One region of the Anabaena sp. 90 genome, then DNA from elsewhere that is predicted to be linked to it. Evidence: riboswitches for the same ligand, from Rfam matches in the RefSeq annotation. Region 1 holds a riboswitch; the other holds the start of a gene.
The links. Region 1 has a riboswitch for cyclic di-AMP ahead of ANA_RS21630 (universal stress protein). Riboswitches for the same ligand answer to the same signal wherever they lie in the genome.
Positions count from the first base shown of each region.

Region 1 (10,043 bases):
TTATTAACAGGAGTTAGTCCGTTTAATTTATATAGTCCAATGGAAGGGGAATGGCTATGGAGAGATTTTTTAAATGGGAATGGGGTAAGTAATAAATTAGGGAAGATTTTGGAAAAGTTAGCAAGTCCTATTGCTAAACAGCGTTATCAATCTGTGAAAGACGTGATTAATGATTTGATTTCTATTAATCAAATTTCTACTTCACAAGTATCTGTAAATGCGTCTCAATCGTATGTAATTTTACCATCTGTTGCTTTACCCAATCGGTATGAAAAATTAGAAAAATTATTAGCAGCAGGTAAATGGAAGAAAGCAGATGAAGAAACAATAAAAGTAATGTTGACAGTAGCAAACCGGGAAAAACAACGTTGGTTAAATGTGAAAAGTATTGATAATTTTCCCTGTGCAGATTTGCAAACCATTGACAGTTTGTGGGTAAAATACAGTAATGGTAAATTTGGGTTTTCTGTACAGAAACGAATTTATCAAAGTTTGGGGGCTAATGAGATAGCCTTTGGAGATAGGGTAGGATGGAGAACAAAAGGATGGTTAGGGATGGGATTTTGGAAGTATTACCACGAGCTTACTTTTGATATCACAGCACCACAAGCCCACCTTCCGGGTTGTATTTCTTTGAATATTATAAATATCGGAGATACTACTCACGTTCGCGATTCTTTTAGAGTCGGGATAGAAACAGCTAGAGTCGGGATAGAAACAGCGTTTTGGGCAGAGAAGTTCTTCTCTCGCGTTGAGATTTGTGGACTGTAAAATCTAAAGATTACAGAAAAATATTTAGTCAGAATCAGGATGTCCAGGATTTAAGGATGTACAGGATGTTACTGTTAACCTATTCAAAAATAACAGAAATTTCTCTCTGTGTCCTCTGTGCCTGGAGTGGTTCGTTATTTCCTCATTTCCATTTAATAAAAATCAGGTGGGCAAAAAGCCCACCCAAAAAACTACACCAAAGCGTTGAGGTTTTTCGCAGTTTCAAAGAAAAAAGCCACATTTTCTTCTTGTGTTTCTGGTAATACACCATGTCCGAGATTGAGGATGTGTCCCCAGTTACCAGCTTTGCGAACGGTGTCAATAACCCGCTCGCGGATAAACTCCTTAGAACCAAATAACACACCTGGATCAAGATTACCCTGTACCTTCATCTGCTTCCCTAATCTGGCTCTAGCATCTGCCATATCTACTGTCCAATCTACAGTAATAATATCAGCACCAGAGGTAGCCATTCTTTCTAAAAGTCCCGCACTACCTGTCACCAACAAAATTAATGGTGTGTCAGGATGAGTGGCTTTAACTTTCTCAAACACCATTTTTTGATAAGGTAGCGCAAAGGTATCATAATCTTGAGGGCTTAATTGTCCTGCCCAAGAATCGAACATTTGTACTACTTGAGCGCCACAATCAATTTGATAGCGGACATAATCAGCAATAGAATCTGCTAATTTTGTGAGTAGCTGATGGAGAATTGTCGGATCTGAGAAGGCCATGTTTTTGATGATGGAATAGGTTTTAGAACCCTTACCTTCCACCGCATAAGCCGCTAAAGTCCAAGGTGCGCCAACAAAGCCTAACACCGTTGATTGATTGCCTACTTCCTGCCGTAATGCTTGCAAAATCGTTCTGATAAACGGCAGTGCTGCTTCTGGTTCTAGAGGACGCAGTTGTTCAATTTGTTCTTGGGTGCGTATGGGCGAATAAATAATCGGTCCCTTCCCTTCCGCAATATCCATGTCAATCCCCATTCCTGGTAAGGGGGTGACAATATCGGAAAACAAAATTACTCCGTCGGGTTGGAAAGCTCTCCAGGGTTGGAGGGAAACTTCGATTGCTACTTCGGGAATTTCCGAGCGATCGCGGAATGAAGGATATTTGTCCCGCAAATCCCGGTATGCTTGCATATAGCGTCCCGCTTGTCGCATCATCCATACAGGGGGACGATCTACTTGTTCACCACGAGCGGCCCTAAGGAGGAGAGGAGCCGTTAAGGAAACACCCATTTAACACTTCGTCCTAAGTCACTTTTATATTTCACCATATAGCTTACCATCCTCCGATTCCCCTTGATCTGCCTATCTATACAGGTCTTAAGGTTGCTTGACTTAACTTAACAAAACGTTACGATGTTCTTTTCATATCTGGAATCTGGAATTGTAGATTTGAAAATTTTTACAACTAGGGAACTGGATTATGATTCTAACACACAAGCGTTGGTTATTATCTTATTGGTTGGGTATCTTAGCTGCTCTTTTATTCAATTCATAAATGAGATAAACATAAAATGCACAATTTTTTAAATTTCAAAAAAGAAAAATTACTGCGTCAATAACTCCCCCACCGTTCTGATGTTATTGATGATTATTGATTTCAAACAAAGATGTAAAATTATTCTTAGCGTCTTTACGCGAAATTAAATCAGCATATATCAAGTTATTAGTAAACGAAGTGCTAAAAAATGCTAATGACTCTGCAAAAATTAGCATTGTTAACAAACACTAGTAGTTTGTCAAGATAAAAATGATGGACTGTAGTGTGAGCGTCTCGCTCACGCGGGCTTTTCGGTCCGCACTACCAAAAACCCGTCAAAATAAATTTGACAGACTACTAGCTAATGATAAGCTTAACAGTAACAACCAATAAGTATGATGAACACAGTAGCAGAGGGATAAAACCAGAAGTTAATTTTTCCTAAACTTTGGTAAATAGCCATTAAACATAGTTTAACAATGAATTATGGCTAAATTCTGACTTCTAAATTTTTGCTAAGTTGAAGTAGTTTAAATCATTAAATATTAGAGAAAACAGGGTAAATCAGTAATTAAGCTGCTCACTACAAGCATATCCTCAATATTCTTAAACTTGACTTTATCTAAACCTAGTGTAATAGTATTACTATATTTTTAGTGGGTAGCCTAATCCAAATTCATGAAAGCTGAATTTGAAGCGGAGGAACCAAGTATTTGGGGCTAATCTTATGAGAGACACCTTCCAGTCTTAGCCCGTCAGCTAACTCCGTCGGCAATGGAAGGAACCTCCAAAACTTTGGCTGTAACAGCAGTTATGATTGGGGCTTCCTTAATCAATTGCGGATTTTGGATTTAAGATAAATCTAATATCTAAAATTGTTATCCCTGCTTCTCGTTGGTTAATCGTTTCAAGGGAGAGAAGTTAAAACTGTGAAAATCAAAACAATGTTGGCACGTTTGCAAAGTGCGATAGGTCGTGATGACTTAATTGAACAAATGGTGCTATTACCAGAGACTCAAAAATCATTTGCTAAAAGAGGTTCGCAGACAAAATCAGCTAACTTAATTGTCGGCTATAATGGTTCACCTCAAAGTCATACAGCCCTAGATATTGCCTGTTGGATTGCCTACCAAACGAGTTTAGCAACTAACTCGCAAGTTACAGTTCAAGCTGTTTATGTAGTAGAAGAAAACTGCAATTATCAGTATGTTGATATATTCAATGTTGCTGATAATAAAGCTCAATTAGAATGCCAATTAAGTAATATATCAAAGCCAGTCACGTTGCGATTAAATCAACCCAAAAGAACAGCAATTTTACCGCAGTTAGAAAGAGAATCGAGAACTTATCTCCAGGAAGCAGATAGAATTCTTTGGCAAGCAAAAACTTTAGCCGAAGAATGGCAGGGTTCATTTAAATCTCATTTACGGTTTGGTAACATTGTTAAAGAACTTAATCAGGTTGTAGAATTAGAAACTGCTGATATTCTATTTTTAGGCTGCAAATCTATCAATCATCCGCTGATTGAAACACTAGGTCATAATTTTCCTTGTGCAGTTTTAGGTATTCCTAATTGTATTGATGAATAATCTCGGTTTTCAATTACAGTAATTTGAAATTCCATTCTTACAGAGGAAACAAAGAACTGGCAAGAGGGTGGGGTCTAAATCTTCACCCAAAACTTGCTACTTACAGCACTTTCCGGCGCACAAATATTTGTACTGAGTTTTTTCATAATTAAAAATACTTAAAAAGCCTGTATCGTCTCCTTTTTAATTATTAATTTTTAATTCTGCCCTGCGGTACTAGCCAATTTTTAAGCGACAATAGGAACATAAGAAAATGGAGTTAATAAATAATACCTTCACCAAATTGGAAAAAGCCTTGATTCGTAACAAAAATGCCAAAGGTATTGAGGAAAATACTCCTTGTGTTAAATAATAACTAGTTAAGCACTAGTAGGTAGAGGTGGAATATGACAACCCAAAATTTGCTGATCCCTCATGCTTATACGTATCTGCTTGTGAAAATTGGTGTTTTAGTTCTAGCATTGTTGCTGTGGTTTATATTTACAGCAGCCCCTGTTATTTAATTGCATTCACCACTTAGAGATGTTTAATCAAGCGTCTCTATTTTATCGAATTTAGCGATGAATATCTTTTTGAAAATTAACAGAATTAGTCAACCAACCCCGTCGCCAAAAAAAGTATAGTAAACTGATTGCCACTAACGCCATTACTCCTAAACATAGCGGGTAGCCCCAATACCAATTTAATTCCGGCATATTGTGGGGTGATTTTTCGGTATTGAAATTCATCCCATATACCCCAGCAATAAAAGTCAAAGGAATAAAAATAGAAGAAACCACCGTCAGCAGTTTCATGATTTCATTCATTTTATTGCTAATTGCTGATAAATAAACATCCATTAAACCAGCTACTAATTCTCGATAAGTTTCCACTATATCCATCACTTGGACTGCATGATCATAACAGTCTCTTAGATAAATTCTCACATCATCACTAATTAATTCACTACCATCTCTAATTAAAGAATTAATTGCATCTCTTTGTGGCCAAATTGCACGACGTAGTTGTAATAATTCCCGCCGAATTTGATATATTTTTTGCAATGTTTGTTGACTAGGATTAACGATTACTTCCTCCTCTAAATCATCAATTCTTTCCCCATACAGTTCTAAAACTGGGAAAAATCCATCAATAATTGCGTCTAATAAAGAATAAGCCAAGTAATCACTACCTTGTCTGCGGATAATACCTTTATTCTTATTAATTCTCATTCTCACCCCATCAAAACAATCATGTTCTGGTTCTTCTTGCACTGTCAAAACATAATATTTACCTAAAACTAAACTCACTTGTTCACTATAAAAACCGCCATTATTATGATTAGGTACAACCATGTGGGCAATAATCACTAATTGCTCTTCATAATCCTCGATTTTTGGTCGTTCTACCATGTTGACAATATCTTCTAAAATTAGAGTATGTAAATCAAAAGTTTGACCTAAACGATGCAAAATATCTTTACTACCTAAACCTTGAACATCTACCCAAGAAACGGATTCTGTATCCAAATAATTAAGACATTCTTCTGGATAACTTATTTGTTTCTGAATCAGTTGAGTTTGGTTATAGTCAATCAGAAAAATAATTGGTTGTTCAGCATTTTCATCAACAATGATTGTTCCTGGTGGAGTTCCTGCTTGGTGAAAAAATTCTTTATCGCGTGACTTGTGGATAACTTTGGAAACTCGGCGAATTTTCTTAACCATAAATTTTAAGTCTCTAGATATTACTGATTTAAATCTTAACGCATATCATATAATACTTCTAATTTATCCAGATATAAAAAGCAGAAAAATATGCTTATGCAACCAAATCAGCAAACATTTTGGTTAATTGAACCTGAAGCAAAACCATTGCAGCAGATTATAGGTGGTGGTTTTATTTTACCAGATGGACAAGTAGCGATTGCTAGAATTTTACCACATTCCAGTTATGCCACCAATGCATCTCTACCATCTTTTCAACAACTGCAAAATCAACGAGGGAGAAAATTAGTATTTGGGGAAAACTCACTCAATGATTATCATCTCCAAGATTTTAAACTAGTAAGGGATCAAGATGTAACAGGTATCAGCGGCACAAAAGCCGCAAAAATGTTTAATAACAAAGTAGAAATTGCAATTGGTGATATCTGTAAACCCAGCACATTGACAGCAGCAATGGCAAATATTACCGCCATTATTTGTTGTACAGGAACTACCGCTTTTCCCTCTGCAAGATGGGAATTTAATCAAACCCCCAATATAATCGAATTGGTAATAACTGCATTTAATCCCCAATTTCTAGAAGACAAAGCGAAAAATACCCCGACTAAAGTTGATACTCAAGGTGTAATTAATCTGATCTCCGCAGCACCAAAAAACTTAAACCGCTTCGTGTTTGTTTCTTCCTGCGGAATTCTCCGTAAACATCAATTTCCTTTTAATATTTTGAATCTTTTTGGTGTACTTGATGCTAAAGAAAAAGGAGAACAAGCCATTATTAATTCGGGAATCCCTTATACTATCATTCGTCCCGGACGTTTAACCGATGGCCCTTAGAGGATGTTTGAAAAGTATCAGAATTAATCGAGATCCCCCCAACCCCCCTTACAAAGGGGGGCTAAATTCCTCAAAGTCCCCCTTTTTAAGGGGGATTTAGGGGGATCTGCGGGTGTCAGATCCCACACGAGAAAGTTTTCAAACATCCTCTTATACATCCTATGATCTCAATACCCTACTCAAAGCCACAAGTGAAGGTAAATTAAACGTCATTTTTGGAAAAGGAGATACAATTTCCGGTGATACTAGCCGAATTGATGTAGCTGCAACTTGTGTAGAAAGTTTATTTTATCAAAATTCTATTAACAAAGTTTTTGAAATAGTCAATCAAGGAGATAGACCAACTATAATTGATTGGCAAAATCTTTTTTCACAATTATAAAAAAGAGAGCAAAAAAACATGAATTATGAAACTCTTGTAGTGCGGGCATCTTGCCCGCTGTATTCGCACTGGCAGAATCAAAGATAATTGCTAATCGGTTAGAGTCACAGGGACTAATTCGGTATGCTTGATAATCTTTGGGAGATTTAATAATGGGAATTACACAACTATTATCGTACATATTTTTAATGGGTAATTAGTGATGAAGAAATGGGTAGAAAATACCCAAAAACAGGACTTACTAACTAAAGTAAGCCCTGATAGATTTTAATCTCAAGTTATACCCATTTGAAAAATAGATGATTGCAAAACCAATTCACTATCCCAATGGGATAAAATAGAATGACTAAAGTTTTTTCTCTGTCTTCACTTCAGCTTCTACTTTGACACTTTTCACACCAGCTACTTCCTTGATTAAAGTTTCAGCTTGTGTAATTTCTTGCTGAGAAGTTGCTGTTCCTTTAAGGATAATTGCCCCATTTTTGTTGACTACTTCCAACTTATTCTCAGGTAAACTGGCTTTTAGTTTTTTGCTAATTTCTGTTTTTAAGTCGGTTGTAGATGTAGAAGTTGCAGAAGGAGTTGCAGTAGAAGTTGCAGTAGGAGTTGCAGTAGGAGTTGCAGTAGAATTATCTATAATTCGCGTCGTATCAGAAGCGGGTTTGGCTGGTACAGCAGGAGTTTCACTGGTAGTACCAGTAGTTTCTGAACCTGTTTTTGGTGCTTCTTGACAACCAACCATACCAGCTAATAAAACGCTACTAACGAGAAAAGGAATGAGCTTTTTCATGTTGATTTCCAAAATTGAATACTTGAAGTGATGGATTTTACTGTGAGTGATGCCCAGGAGCAAATCTTAAAAAAGAATTAAATTGCCACACCCAAAAGTCATAAACCAAATACCTGAATAACTGACAATATGACAACTTTCCAATAACTAAATTAAAACGCTTTTATTGAAAAGAGCCAATTTAATTGTACTCATGGCTATAGAATATTGACGGTTTGATGCTCACCGATAGCCACTATCTCTATATTCTCTATCATAGAGACTCAGCCGCATCTTTTTTGGGATTGATAATTGGGGACTGGGGATTGGGGAAGTGGAGGAAGTGGAGGAAGTGGGGGAAGTGGGGGAAGTGGGGGAAGTGGGGGAATATTTCTTCCCAATGACAACTGACAACTGACAACTGACAAAGAGAGGATATTGCACCTTAATTGTTCGGTTATACCACTTTCTATCTTCACACTAATGACGATAATCTCGTAGATATAGTTTGCAAATGTCTAAATATAACCACCATTAGCTGCTGAAGCAATCAAGAGGTGAAAACCTGTGTACGAATGGATTTTGCCAAGTCTCAAGGAAGTTTTATCTGAAAATCAATCTCATCTTGCTGAGTGTTCCTCGGCTAAAGCAGAACAGCAATGGCGTGTCAGTCTCGCAGCCACGGAAAACTTGCTGTTGAAAACTTTAGCTGCAACTTCACCTGATACTACTCCAGGTTTGGTATTAGCCGCACCTGCACCTTTATTTAGTCACCCCCAACTAACACAACGGTTACAAACGGTAACTTTTACAGCCAGACCTTTTAACCCTTTGGCGTTGATGCCATTCATTATGCCATCAGAAATGGCGCGGAATATAAATAATATAGAAACAAATACTTCCGATCATACTACTTTTCAAGAATCTATCTTACCTTTATTACCGGCTGATCCTTTGGGTGCGGAACAGTTTTGTTTGGTGTTTACAGATAAATTTAGATTAGTTTTGGTTTTGGGGGAACATCAAAATGGTAAAAAAGAGTTTTTGTTTTCCTTTGAACCGGAAATAGTCAAAAAAGCTTGGCAATCTTTAGGTGCTAGGGTAGTTTTAACTAATCCAGAATTGTTTGCTGATTTAGATATTCAGGTGCAAAACTATCCTTTGGTTGCACCAGATTATCACACTATAATTCAATTTAGTCAGTTATTACTTCAAGAATTAACAATTACAGAAAATAATCCAGTTACACATACTTCATCACATTTTCATTCACCAACTCCACTGCCAAAATCTCCATCTCGTTCTGACATAGAATTACTCCAAGCCTTTGCCCATGAAGTTCGTACTCCATTGACAACTATTCGGATGATGACACGGTTACTATTAAAACGGCAGGATTTGCCGGGGAATGTGATCAGTCGTTTAGAAGTTATTGATCATGAATGTACTGAACAAATTGACCGGATGGAGTTATTATTTAAAGCAGCAGAATTAGAGAATTTATCACAACCTTTAAAATTGGCTAATTCACACTTGACCCCAATGTGTTTAGAGGATATTTTACTGCAAAGTATTCCCCGTTGGCAACAAGCAGCAACTCGGCGTAATTTAACTTTAAATGTGGTTTTACCGAAGCAATTCCCCACGGTGGTTAGTAATCCGGCGATGTTAGACCGGGTACTTACTGGTTTAATAGAGAATTTTACTCGCAGTTTACCTGCTGGTAGTTGTATTCAGGTGCAAGTAATGACTGCTGGTGATCAGCTAAAATTGCAATTATCTCCTCAGTTTGATTGTCAAGATAAAGGCTATACAACAACACCACCAATTCGCAAATCTTTAGGTCAATTATTAATGTTTCAGCCGGAAACAGGGGCAATTAGTTTAAATATGGCAGCAACTAAGCATTTATTTCAAGCAATTGGTGGAAAGTTGATTGTGCGTCAACGTCCTCAAAATGGGGAAGTATTAACAATTTTCTTACCTTTGGAAGTCGGTCATCAAGTGTCAATACCTTAGTCAAATTACGAGGGTGAGATGATAATGCTTTAACCATGAACTCCCGTTCCTCGCTCTTGCTTGGCAAAAACAATCACCCCTAAAAATTCCTTAAAGGTTTCCGACAAGGATTTTTTAAATGTATTGACGGTAGGATAAGGGTTTTAGATTCTAAACTACCTTTTCATCGAAACGCTTATATATGATTATTTTTGCCGTTTTTGCCAAAAATTATCAAGGCTCTTATTTTGGCAATAGTATTGAAGTGTAAAATAGATTTTTTACAACTTGGTGCGAAACAAGGGCGGGGAAACCCCACCCCTTGAAGATGGGTTAATTAATTTTGGCTATTTATTCTTTGCTGTAAAGCTTCCCGTGCTTGTTCTCTGTCGTCAAAATGAATTTTTTCAGTACCTAGAATTTGATAGTCTTCGTGACCCTTCCCGGCTAATAATACACCGTCTCCAGGTTGAGCCTGTAAAATAGCCGTCCGAATTGCGGTA
Region 1 is NC_019439.1:622,270-632,312, forward strand. It holds gene ANA_RS21620 (serine/threonine-protein kinase) at 1-771, shown strand, start outside; gene hemE (uroporphyrinogen decarboxylase) at 963-2,015, opposite strand; cyclic di-AMP (ydaO/yuaA leader) riboswitch at 2,936-3,049, shown strand; gene ANA_RS21630 (universal stress protein) at 3,207-3,851, shown strand; gene corA (magnesium/cobalt transporter CorA) at 4,406-5,557, opposite strand; partial or broken gene ANA_RS25435 (NAD(P)H-binding protein) at 5,933-6,388, shown strand; partial or broken gene ANA_RS21645 (SDR family NAD(P)-dependent oxidoreductase) at 6,543-6,773, shown strand; partial or broken gene ANA_RS27945 (cupin domain-containing protein) at 6,829-6,954, opposite strand; gene ANA_RS21650 (BON domain-containing protein) at 7,120-7,563, opposite strand; gene ANA_RS26770 (hypothetical protein) at 7,786-7,986, opposite strand; gene ANA_RS21655 (sensor histidine kinase) at 8,110-9,561, shown strand; gene ANA_RS21660 (UDP-N-acetylmuramoyl-L-alanyl-D-glutamate--2,6-diaminopimelate ligase) at 9,878-10,043, opposite strand, start outside.

Region 2 (10,043 bases), on a different replicon from region 1:
GCCACACCAGATGTCCCAACTATCTTATTAGTATTTATGGGAATTTTCTCCCTATTAAAATCTGACATAGATCCTCGAAAACGATATTTTTATGGTTTTATAACTGGGTTAAGTTTTGGCTTAGGCTTTTTAATGAGAAGCTTAATGATTTTTTTACCAATGATAGCATTATTACCTTATTTAATTATAGATCATCGCCGTCATCGTCATTTAACTAACCCCATGTTGTATTTAGGGTTTTTAGTGGGTTTAATTCCTAGCTTAATTTGGCTTTATTTTAGTTGGTTGCGTTATGGTAGCGATAGTATTGGGGCTTTATTGGGATTTGTCATAGAACTAGGTAGTCATGAACAACATAAAAATGGCATTTTCTTTTATGTGTGGAATCTAGCTTTAAAATCTTTTCCTTGGTTATTTTTTAGTTTATTAGGTTTAGCATTAGTCATACGGCGTTCAATTTCTAAATATCCATTAATATTAATCGGGTTTCCTGTTGTCTTATTTACTGAATTGAGTATATTTTCTACTCGTTTCTCTCATTATAGTCTTGGCATTTATCCATTTATTGCCTTTCTAGCTGCGGTGGGTTTAGATTGGTTAGGAAAAATTTACCAAAAAGGATTTGATGATCAATATTCATCTCACAAGATAGTTTATTTACCCAGAAATATTAGTTATGCTTGGGGAATATTAGGCGTTATTTTAGTTTTAGCTGGAACAGGTATTTTAATTTGGGGTGAAGTAGATATTCACAAATATGCAATTCTAGGAATATATTCTGGTTTTGGCAGCTTAATTGTACCATTAATCTGGATAGGTAATTTTCACTATCACCACAAGTTTTTGACTTCTCGTTATTGGCTAAGTGGATTATTAATTAGTTGTTGGTTATCTCTAGCTACAGCGGGTAATTTAGGTTTATTAGGTGATTTTAACCCGAATTTTAGAGTATTTTATCAACAAAAATCAATTAATAAAATTTTGCATAATCATCCTATTAACTTTGTCAAAGGAACAGGATTTAATGATAAAGAATCTCTGTTAATTTACTTTTATACACCCCAGCATGGTAAAAGTGTAGATTCAATTTCTCAGTTACCTATTTTTAGTTATGCTTGGATTTATCAACCAAGTTTTGTTAAGTTACCAATACCTTATCGGATTATTGGTAGTTTTAAAGATTATCAATTAATTCAGATTTTATCTGCAAATAATTCTGATAAGTGAAAATATAGAATACAGCACTTCCCGGTGTTATTAGGTACATATCTAGCGGGCAAGACTTGTACTGAGCTTGTTGATAGCGCAGCGTGGCGTTAGCCATAGTATGCCCGCACTACAAGAGTTTCATGATTCAACTTTGTACCTCATAAGAGCGGAAACCGCTGTAAATCTGATTAAATGAGGTCTATGTTAGAATATAGGAATATTCTCAACTATTGTAATTTGTACCATGAAAAAATTAATTCTCACAACTTCTTTATTTCTTAGCTGCATATCTCTGGTAAGTTGTGGTAACGCACCAAAGGATATGTTTAAAGAAGATTCGAGTAATACTGTCACACAAAGTCAAAGGGAAATTTCTTCAGTAGCACCAAGGGAACAAGAAGATAAACAAGAATCTTCTCCAGAATCAGAAACTCAAGAAGATGAAAATAATAAAGAAGAGGAGAAAACCCCTGTTCGTAAAAACCTGGATAAAAATACTAAAAGAGATGGAAGTAAAAAACCAAAATTAGGAATAGTAAAGGAGTTAGTTAATGGTGATTTAATGTGCTACGTTACCTTAGTAGATAAAAAAGGCATTGAACACAATGTTGGTGCGAGTTTTGATATTTGTGCAGACGAGAAGAAGTTTGTCAATAAAAAAGTCCGTGCTGTTTATGAAATACAATCAGTTAGTGATTGTGAAAGTGCAGAACCTTGCGGTAAAACTCGCAAAGAATCCATCATTACAAAAATGCAAGTTGTCAGTGAAGGTTCAGAGAGAAGATCCTCAAGCGATAATTCAAAAAGTGGTAATTCACAAACTTTAAGTAATGGTAAATGGACAATTACTTTGAGTAATACTGATTCTTGGAATGGGGTTAATGGTACAGGAAATGTGAATTATCAAGGATGTGATACTAATGGTAAATGTCTCAAGTTAACAGGTGGTAAAGTTTCCTGTCGAGATGGTAAATGTGTTACAGGTTGGAAAAATGGGGATTATGTCTACATTTTAGAACAACCGATAACTGAAGATGGTAATTCTACTTCTACTTTAAGAGTGAGAAAAGATAATACTGAAATTTTGAAGGCTACAGACTTGAAATTGCTGAATTGAGGGATAAAATTCAAAAATTCCATCTCTCAAACTCTGACTCTCTGAGCCTCTGCCTCTGGAGCGTGTTAGCGGAGCGGAGCCAAATAAAATCATACTTTCACTCAGCAAATCTGGGCAACCACGGGGGGTTTGCCCCTACTCTGGTGTGAAATTTTGATCCAGAAAATTAAGAGCATGATTGCGAAGTTCAAAATATTCTGTAGAGTTCCGCATGGCCACTCTATCTCTAGGATGTTCAAAAGGAACTGTTAAAATTTCTCCTATTTTTGCAGATGGTCCATTAGTCATCAAAATAATTCTGTCAGACATATAAATTGCTTCGTCAACATCATGGGTAATCATCATAACAGCTTGCCGATGATGTTCCCAAATATCTAATACTTGACGTTGCAATTTACCACGAGTTAAGGCATCTAAAGCCCCAAAAGGTTCATCCATTAATAACATTTTGGGACGAATTGCTAAAGCCCTGGCAATACCCACTCTTTGTTTCATTCCTCCAGAAATTTCATCAGGATATTTGTCTGCGGCTGCGGTTAAGTTTACCATTGCTAAATGTTCATTGACAATGCTAATTTTTTCAGCCCGATTGGCATTTTTCAAAACTTCATCTACTGCTAAACGGATATTTTCACGGACTGTTAACCAAGGTAATAATGAATAATTTTGAAATACCATCATTCTATCTGCTCCTGGTTTCCGAATCTCTTTACCATCTAAGCGAATTGAACCAGATGTAGCTTTTTCAAAACCACCAATTATTTTTAATAATGTGGATTTACCACAACCAGAATGACCAATTACAGAAATATATTCATCTTCACCAATGGTCAAATTAACATTATCTAAAACTGTGAATTCTCCTTTATCCTGGGTTGGATAAGATTTAACTAAATTCTCTACTTCCAAAAATCCGTTACGGGGTAAAATTTCTGGAGAAGTATGATCTTTTGAAATCGTATATTCCATGATTAATTCCTTTTGATATAATTAGCTATTTTTAAGACATGAAAAACTGAGAAGGAGCGTTAGCACGAATATCAAAACTATTGAGATATCCTACAGGATCACTAGGATCAAATCCTTTTTTATCTATAAATGCTTCAGGAGGTTCAACTTTATAATCATCCTGGGGACATTCAATTCCCATTTCTGCGGCTATGTCTCGATATAAATCGGTTCTCCAACCTTTTGCAGCTACTTCTTTGGCGTTTTTAGGAATTTCTTTGATTTGTCCCCACCGGGCTGCTTGAGTCATTAACCAAAGACTGCGAGAACGCCATAAAAATGTGGAATGTTCTCCTATTTCATGGGGAATACTATTAGGAAGATCATAAAAAATTGTGGTATCATCTGCTTTGATAGTTCTGTCTTTACCATCAAAACCACCATAATTATAATTGCCAATAATTCCCGGTCCAGTAAACTTAGTAATAGGAACACCCGGCTTTTTAGGTTTTGCCCCAGTGAAAGAACGTTGTGTGAGTAATTCGGCTATTTCTTGGCGATTTTCGGGTTTTCCACAATATTGACAAGCTTCGATCATTGCTTTCACCAAAGAACGGTAAGTTTTGGGATAATTGACAATAAAAGATTCCATTACTCCCAGGAGTCTATCTGGGTGTCCTTGCCAAATTTCCTTACCTTGGGCAAAGGTAAAACCGATACCTTCATTACCTGTAATTGCTCTAGTGTTCCAAGGTTCAGCAACCATGTAAGCTTCCATTGCCCCAATTCTCATGTTTGTCACCATTTGCGGTGGAGAAACAATGATTACCCGAAATTCCTTTAAAGGATCAACACCCGCAGCAGCAGAAAGATAGCGAGCAAAGTATTCATAAATGGCAGAACTGAGGACTACAGCCCAAACTTTCTTTTCCGGGGGTTGTTTGTCAAAATAGCCGCGAAAGTCCCGCCCAAAGGCTTCTAAAGCCCCATCACCGTATTTTTGCTGATATTCAAACCAAGGACGGATGCCATAGTCCCACATATCCTTACTCATGGTCATAGCGTTACCATGACGGTGAATGGTCATTGCTGCACACAAAGGAGCATGACGCGCCCCTTCAGCCCCTATTCTAGCGTTGGTAACTGCACCAGAAACGACGGGGGAAGCGTCGAGACGACCAAAAATTAAGCCGTCGCGGGAAGTAGCCCAACTGGCTTCGCGGTTGAGTGTGACATTTAAACCATATTTGCGGAAAAATCCTTTTTTCCAAGCGATCGCAAATGGCGCACAATCATTAACAGGAACATAACCCACAGTAATGTCCGATTTTTCTAAATCTTGGGATTTAACTACAGGTGTCACCGCTAAAGCTTCTTCTGTTAATCCCCTAGCAGACCTATCTCCAGAAACTGCACAGGATGATAAAAATAAACCTGCTGTAGTCGCACCTATTCCCGTAATAAAATCTCTGCGAGTTAAATGATTTTCAGTCATAATTTATCATTTGGGATTTTATGAAAATACAAATTCATCTGCGTTTATCCGCGTTCATCATCTTCTATCTGCGTTTAAATCATTAACTTCCTGAACGGTGAGTAACTAACTCTTGAAGTTTTCCCACACCGTAATCTAAAATCAACCCAGTTAAGCCAATTACAAACACGGCTAAAAATACAGAACTCAGATTTAAACGACTCCATTCGTCCCAAACAAAAAATCCTATTCCTACCCCACCAGTGAGCATTTCTACAGCCACAATTACCAGCCAAGCTATCCCCAAACTAATTCGCAAACCTGTAAAAATATAAGGCAAACTTGCAGGTAAAATAATTTTGGTAATCTGTCCCCAGCGGTTCATTCCCAAGACTTGTGCTACATCTAAATAATCTTTAGGAACATTAGAAACTCCCAACGCTGTATTAATAATAGTTGGCCACAGCGACGTAATGAAAATCACAAAAATAGCGGAAGGATCTGCTAAATTGAACAGAGATAAAGAAATGGGCAACCAAGCCAGTGGTGATACTGGTTTAAAAATCTGAATAATGGGATTAAAAGCCAGCATTGCCGGTCTGGACATTCCGATCAAAAATCCCAAGGGAATGGCGACTAATGCACCCAAACCAAATCCTAATATTACCCGCCGTAAACTTGCTAATAATAACCAACCAATGCCTAAATCACCGGGACCTCTTTCATAGAATGGATGTAAGATATAGTCCCAATTAGCAATTAAAGCTTCTGGTGGTGTGGGCATTAATTCATGATTAGCTAATGCTACTATCCACCACAATAAAATAATTCCTAAACAGCCTAATGCTGGGAATAAAAAAGTATCTTGAAAAATTACAAGTTTGGCTTTTCTCCAAACAGTTTGTCCCGCAACTGCAAAAATGGCAGCTATATTTAGTTGCAATATCATTTATTTCACCTCAGCAGAGTTAAGCTTGGATACGCAAATATTAACTAGTACCAACCTTGGACACTGATGAGATCAGAACATAATTAAAATTCTGTCTCTTCAGTCTCCTCTCAATGCCTACGAAGTTAGCTGACGGGCTAGGGTTGAGAGATCCCCTTTTTTGCTCAATTTTAGATTTGATTTGAGTTTTAAAGCTTAAATTCCTAAACTCATCAAGACAAAAATACGCCCCACAATTTGGTTCCTCCGTTCCAGCACTATTAACTGAAATGTACTGGATTAAGCTGACTTACTCAATCATGAATAATGATAGAACATTAACATTTATATTCAGTAATAACATCAGTAGTTGTCATGAATATTAATTTCCGGCGATTATAAATCGCTACTACACAAACAAAGTCCACCTGCGTGGACTTATTAAAAATCAAGACCTTTGAACCCACGTAGCTGGGTCTTGTCTATGTAGCTGCGACTTCTAGTCGCCAAATCAAGCAGAAAATCAACAATTATCAATCTAATAAACCTGATTTTTCCATTTCGCTAACGCATCTTCAGCAGCAGCTTTTTCGGCTTCTTTTTTATTCTTTCCTTTACCTTCTCCCTTTTCTTTACCTTCTACTAATACTTTAGCTCTAAATTCTGGCGCGTGAGATGGTCCCCCTATTTGTTCCGTTACATACTTAGGGGGATTTGTGATACCTTTAGCTTGTACCAATTCTTGAAACCGATTTTTGGAATCTACATTAGAACGGATTTCTACAATGTGTTTTGAGGCATCATTAAATAATATTTTAACAATCTCACGGAGTGGTTCAACATTACGATTATTATCTAAATAGTAAGCGCCAATTACAGCCTCAAATGTACTACTTAGTAAGTTAGGATTTTGAAAACCGCCATCTCTAATTGTTCCTTTTCCTAATCTCATTCTAAAGTCTAAACCTACTTCTATAGCAAATTTTGCCAGTTGTTTTTCTTCTACTAATGCGGAACGAAGACGAGTTAATTCATCTTCTCCTTTTTCAGCAAACTTTTCATAGAGATATTCACCGCTTAAAAAATTGAGAATAGCATCACCGAGAAATTCTAAGCGCTCGTTATGTTCCCCTTCTCCGGGGTTTTCGTTAACATAGGAACGATGGGTTAATGCTTGACGCAGGAGTTTTTCGTTAGAAAATATCAGAAGTTTGTGTACATCAGATAGTTTTTCTTTAATACGAGCTTCTTCCGCTTTTTCTGGAGACAACATTTTCAAAACATCTTGCTTTTGCTGTTCAATAATATCTAGTTCAGATGCGGAAATTGCTTTCATAATTCTTGTCATACTATCAAGAGCGCGATAAGTATCATCTGTGGAAAACCTTGATTGATGCGCCCATTTATTTCTCACGTCAATTAACTCACTGACTAAAGCACGTTCAGCATTACTGAGTTTTTTCTTGAAAACATTATCCCACTGCTTGATAATTAATTTTAGTAGAACTGAAACATCTTCTTGTAAAGTTTCTTCTAAATTTCGTCTAAGTGTTTGATCCTCAGATATACAAGATTTTGCAACTACTAACCAGCGATCACCATGCACTATTCGCATTTCTTTTTCTATATAGGAATATAATCCTTGAGATAGAGTAGCTAAAGCTCTATTAATTCGCTCGTGATTACTAATGGCCATTGAACTTTGCAATAAAATTATACAAATATATATAATTTTACTATTTTTAATAATATATTGTCTATATAAAAATTCGTAAAATTACCTAAGATTAATTAGGAGATTGTTTAAGTAAGTACAATACAGCCTATTTTATCTCGATCCAGTATATAATGGTGAGTAAAAACACACACAATAGTATTAAAATGTGTGCTTTATTTATGTACAAAATACTAGAAAATAAATTTCAAGTTAGATATATAGGACTAATATTTGATTTTTGAAATATACGTAGGGTGGGCATTGCCCACCGTAGGGGGATTTTGGTGGGCAATGCCCACCCTACACTACTTAAAATTTTTCAAATATCATTTATGATTCCTATAGTAAAATATAATAATATATAAAAAGACTAAATTTTAAACCAATGCCAGCTAAAGATATTTTTCATGATGCTGTGAGGAAAGGATTAGAAAAAGAAGGTTGGGTAATCACGGATGATCCTTTGAGGATTGAAGTTGGTGATGTAGAAATGTATATTGATCTTGGGGCTGAAGAAATTCTCGCTGCTGAAAGAACTGGAGAAAAAATAGCAGTGGAAATTAAGAGTTTCACTGGTACATCTAATATTTCTCAATTTCATACAGCAGTTGGCCAGTTCTTTAATTATCGTTTCGCATTAGAACAAAAAGAATCAGAAAGAGTTTTATATTTAGCTGTTCCTTTGGGTGTTTATCACGCTTTCTTTCAATTGCAATTTATCAAAACAGTTGTCGAACATTATCAACTTAAAATCATTGTTTATGATCCGATTCAGGAGGCGATTCTAGAATGGAAAAACTAAAGCAATATCAAAATTATGTTCAACAAGTTATCAGAGAGTATGCTCAAATAGGTTCAAAGAAAGATGAGATTGAGCAACAACTGATTTTTGATCCCGTTGGTAATCATTATCAGTTAATGTATGTTGGTTGGAAGAACAGACGCAGACAGCATGGTTGTGTTTTACATCTTGATATTAAAAACAACAAGATTTGGATACAACATGATGGAACGGAGATTGGTATTGCCGATGAATTAGTTAAATTGGGCGTACCAAAAGAAGATATTGTCTTAGCTTTTCATGAGCCTTTGATGAGACAATATACAGGCTTTGCAGTTGGTTAATTTCAGATCCCCGACTTCTTTGAGAAGTCGGGGATCTAACGGGATCTAACTACTTATTCCAAGCAGGATGACACAACAGAGAAGACATCACCCGCACACCACGCAATTGATTAGAGAGGGGTAAATGACCTCTAGGGGCGGTTAAATCCCAGGTGAACCCGTTAGGATATCTTGTCCAGTTATTACCATTCTTCCAGTCAATTTTTGGCCACAAGTTGACCCAATTTTTACTTAAACCTAACCAAATTTCGCGCTGGACAGAAAAGCCAAATTTACCTTCTGAGTGAACTACCCAGAGTTGATTAATGGTGCGTAAGTCTTGAATTGGTAAACTTTCTACTTCTGTAAAGTATAGCCATTTTCTTTTTACTGCTTGGGGACCTGCTGCTTCACACATCTTTTGAATTGTCAAGAGGTCAGCGGCTTGAAAATCTTGATCTGCAAGTAGCTTTTGCAAAGAATTGTAACTGATCCCACAGTCCGATTTTAGAGGTACAATTCCTTCAGGAAAGTTAGTTTGTAGAAATCCTTGACTTGTCGGTGCATCAGTATTGTAGATGACTTGGTAGACTTTGCCATCAATCCAAGTTGCTGGGGTATCACGACGTTTCAGCAAAAATTCCTTCAACACATCTAACCCATCATTACCCAAGTCAGCTAACTGCGGGATGATTTGTTGTTGGACTTTTTCGGACCCAGCGATTAACTTTTGGCGGAGGGAGTCGAGATCATTTGTAGTGCCTGATACAATCATTGGGTCTGTCATGCCGTTACTCGTGTTAGCGTGAGCGTGAATAAACTATCTACTGCTATCGGTTATTCTACAAAATGAAAGCCGAATAGCGAAAAGTAGTTTACTCCGAATCTTGGGTAAAGTTGGCAAGCCCTTGAGTATATATCTGAAAGAATCACTCACGGTGGCTTTAGCGAAATCCTAGCCCACAATACTTTATCAGGTAAGGAGTTACAGAATCCAGGAGTTACAGAAATTATGACTCCTGACTCCATACCCGGTGAATTTCTTCTATTTGGAATTTGTGAATTATGTACGAAAAGATTACTCCTCCCACCACCGGCGCGAAAATTACCTTCAAAAATGGTGAACCGGTTGTTCCTGAAAATCCCATTATTCCCTTTATTCGCGGTGACGGTACGGGTATAGATATTTGGCCGGCGACGGAAAAAGTGCTTGATGCTGCGATCGCTAAAGCATACAATGGTCAAAGAAAAATTAGCTGGTTTAGGGTTTATGCTGGTGATGAAGCCTGTGATTTGTACGGCACATATCAGTATTTGCCCCAGGATACATTGACGGCTATTAAAGAATATGGCATAGCAATTAAAGGACCTCTAACTACTCCCGTTGGTGGTGGAATTCGGTCTTTAAATGTGGCATTACGCCAAATCTTTGACCTTTATACTTGCGTGCGTCCTTGTCGTTATTACGCTGGGACACCTTCTCCCCACAAAACTCCTGAAAAACTGGATGTGATTGTTTATCGGGAAAATACGGAAGATATTTATT
Region 2 is NC_019427.1:799,845-809,887, forward strand. It holds gene ANA_RS03640 (ArnT family glycosyltransferase) at 1-1,227, shown strand, start outside; gene ANA_RS03645 (hypothetical protein) at 1,454-2,326, shown strand; gene ANA_RS03650 (ABC transporter ATP-binding protein) at 2,462-3,295, opposite strand; gene ANA_RS03655 (ABC transporter substrate-binding protein) at 3,327-4,769, opposite strand; gene ntrB (nitrate ABC transporter permease) at 4,852-5,697, opposite strand; cyclic di-AMP (ydaO/yuaA leader) riboswitch at 5,797-5,993, opposite strand; gene rnc (ribonuclease III) at 6,215-6,949, opposite strand; partial or broken gene ANA_RS28090 (Swt1 family HEPN domain-containing protein) at 7,010-7,372, opposite strand; gene ANA_RS03670 (XisH family protein) at 7,779-8,195, shown strand; gene ANA_RS03675 (XisI protein) at 8,183-8,518, shown strand; gene ANA_RS03680 (GUN4 domain-containing protein) at 8,568-9,284, opposite strand; gene ANA_RS03685 (NADP-dependent isocitrate dehydrogenase) at 9,563-10,043, shown strand, end outside.
Region 2: another riboswitch for cyclic di-AMP. It lies ahead of ntrB (nitrate ABC transporter permease); the one in region 1 lies ahead of ANA_RS21630 (universal stress protein).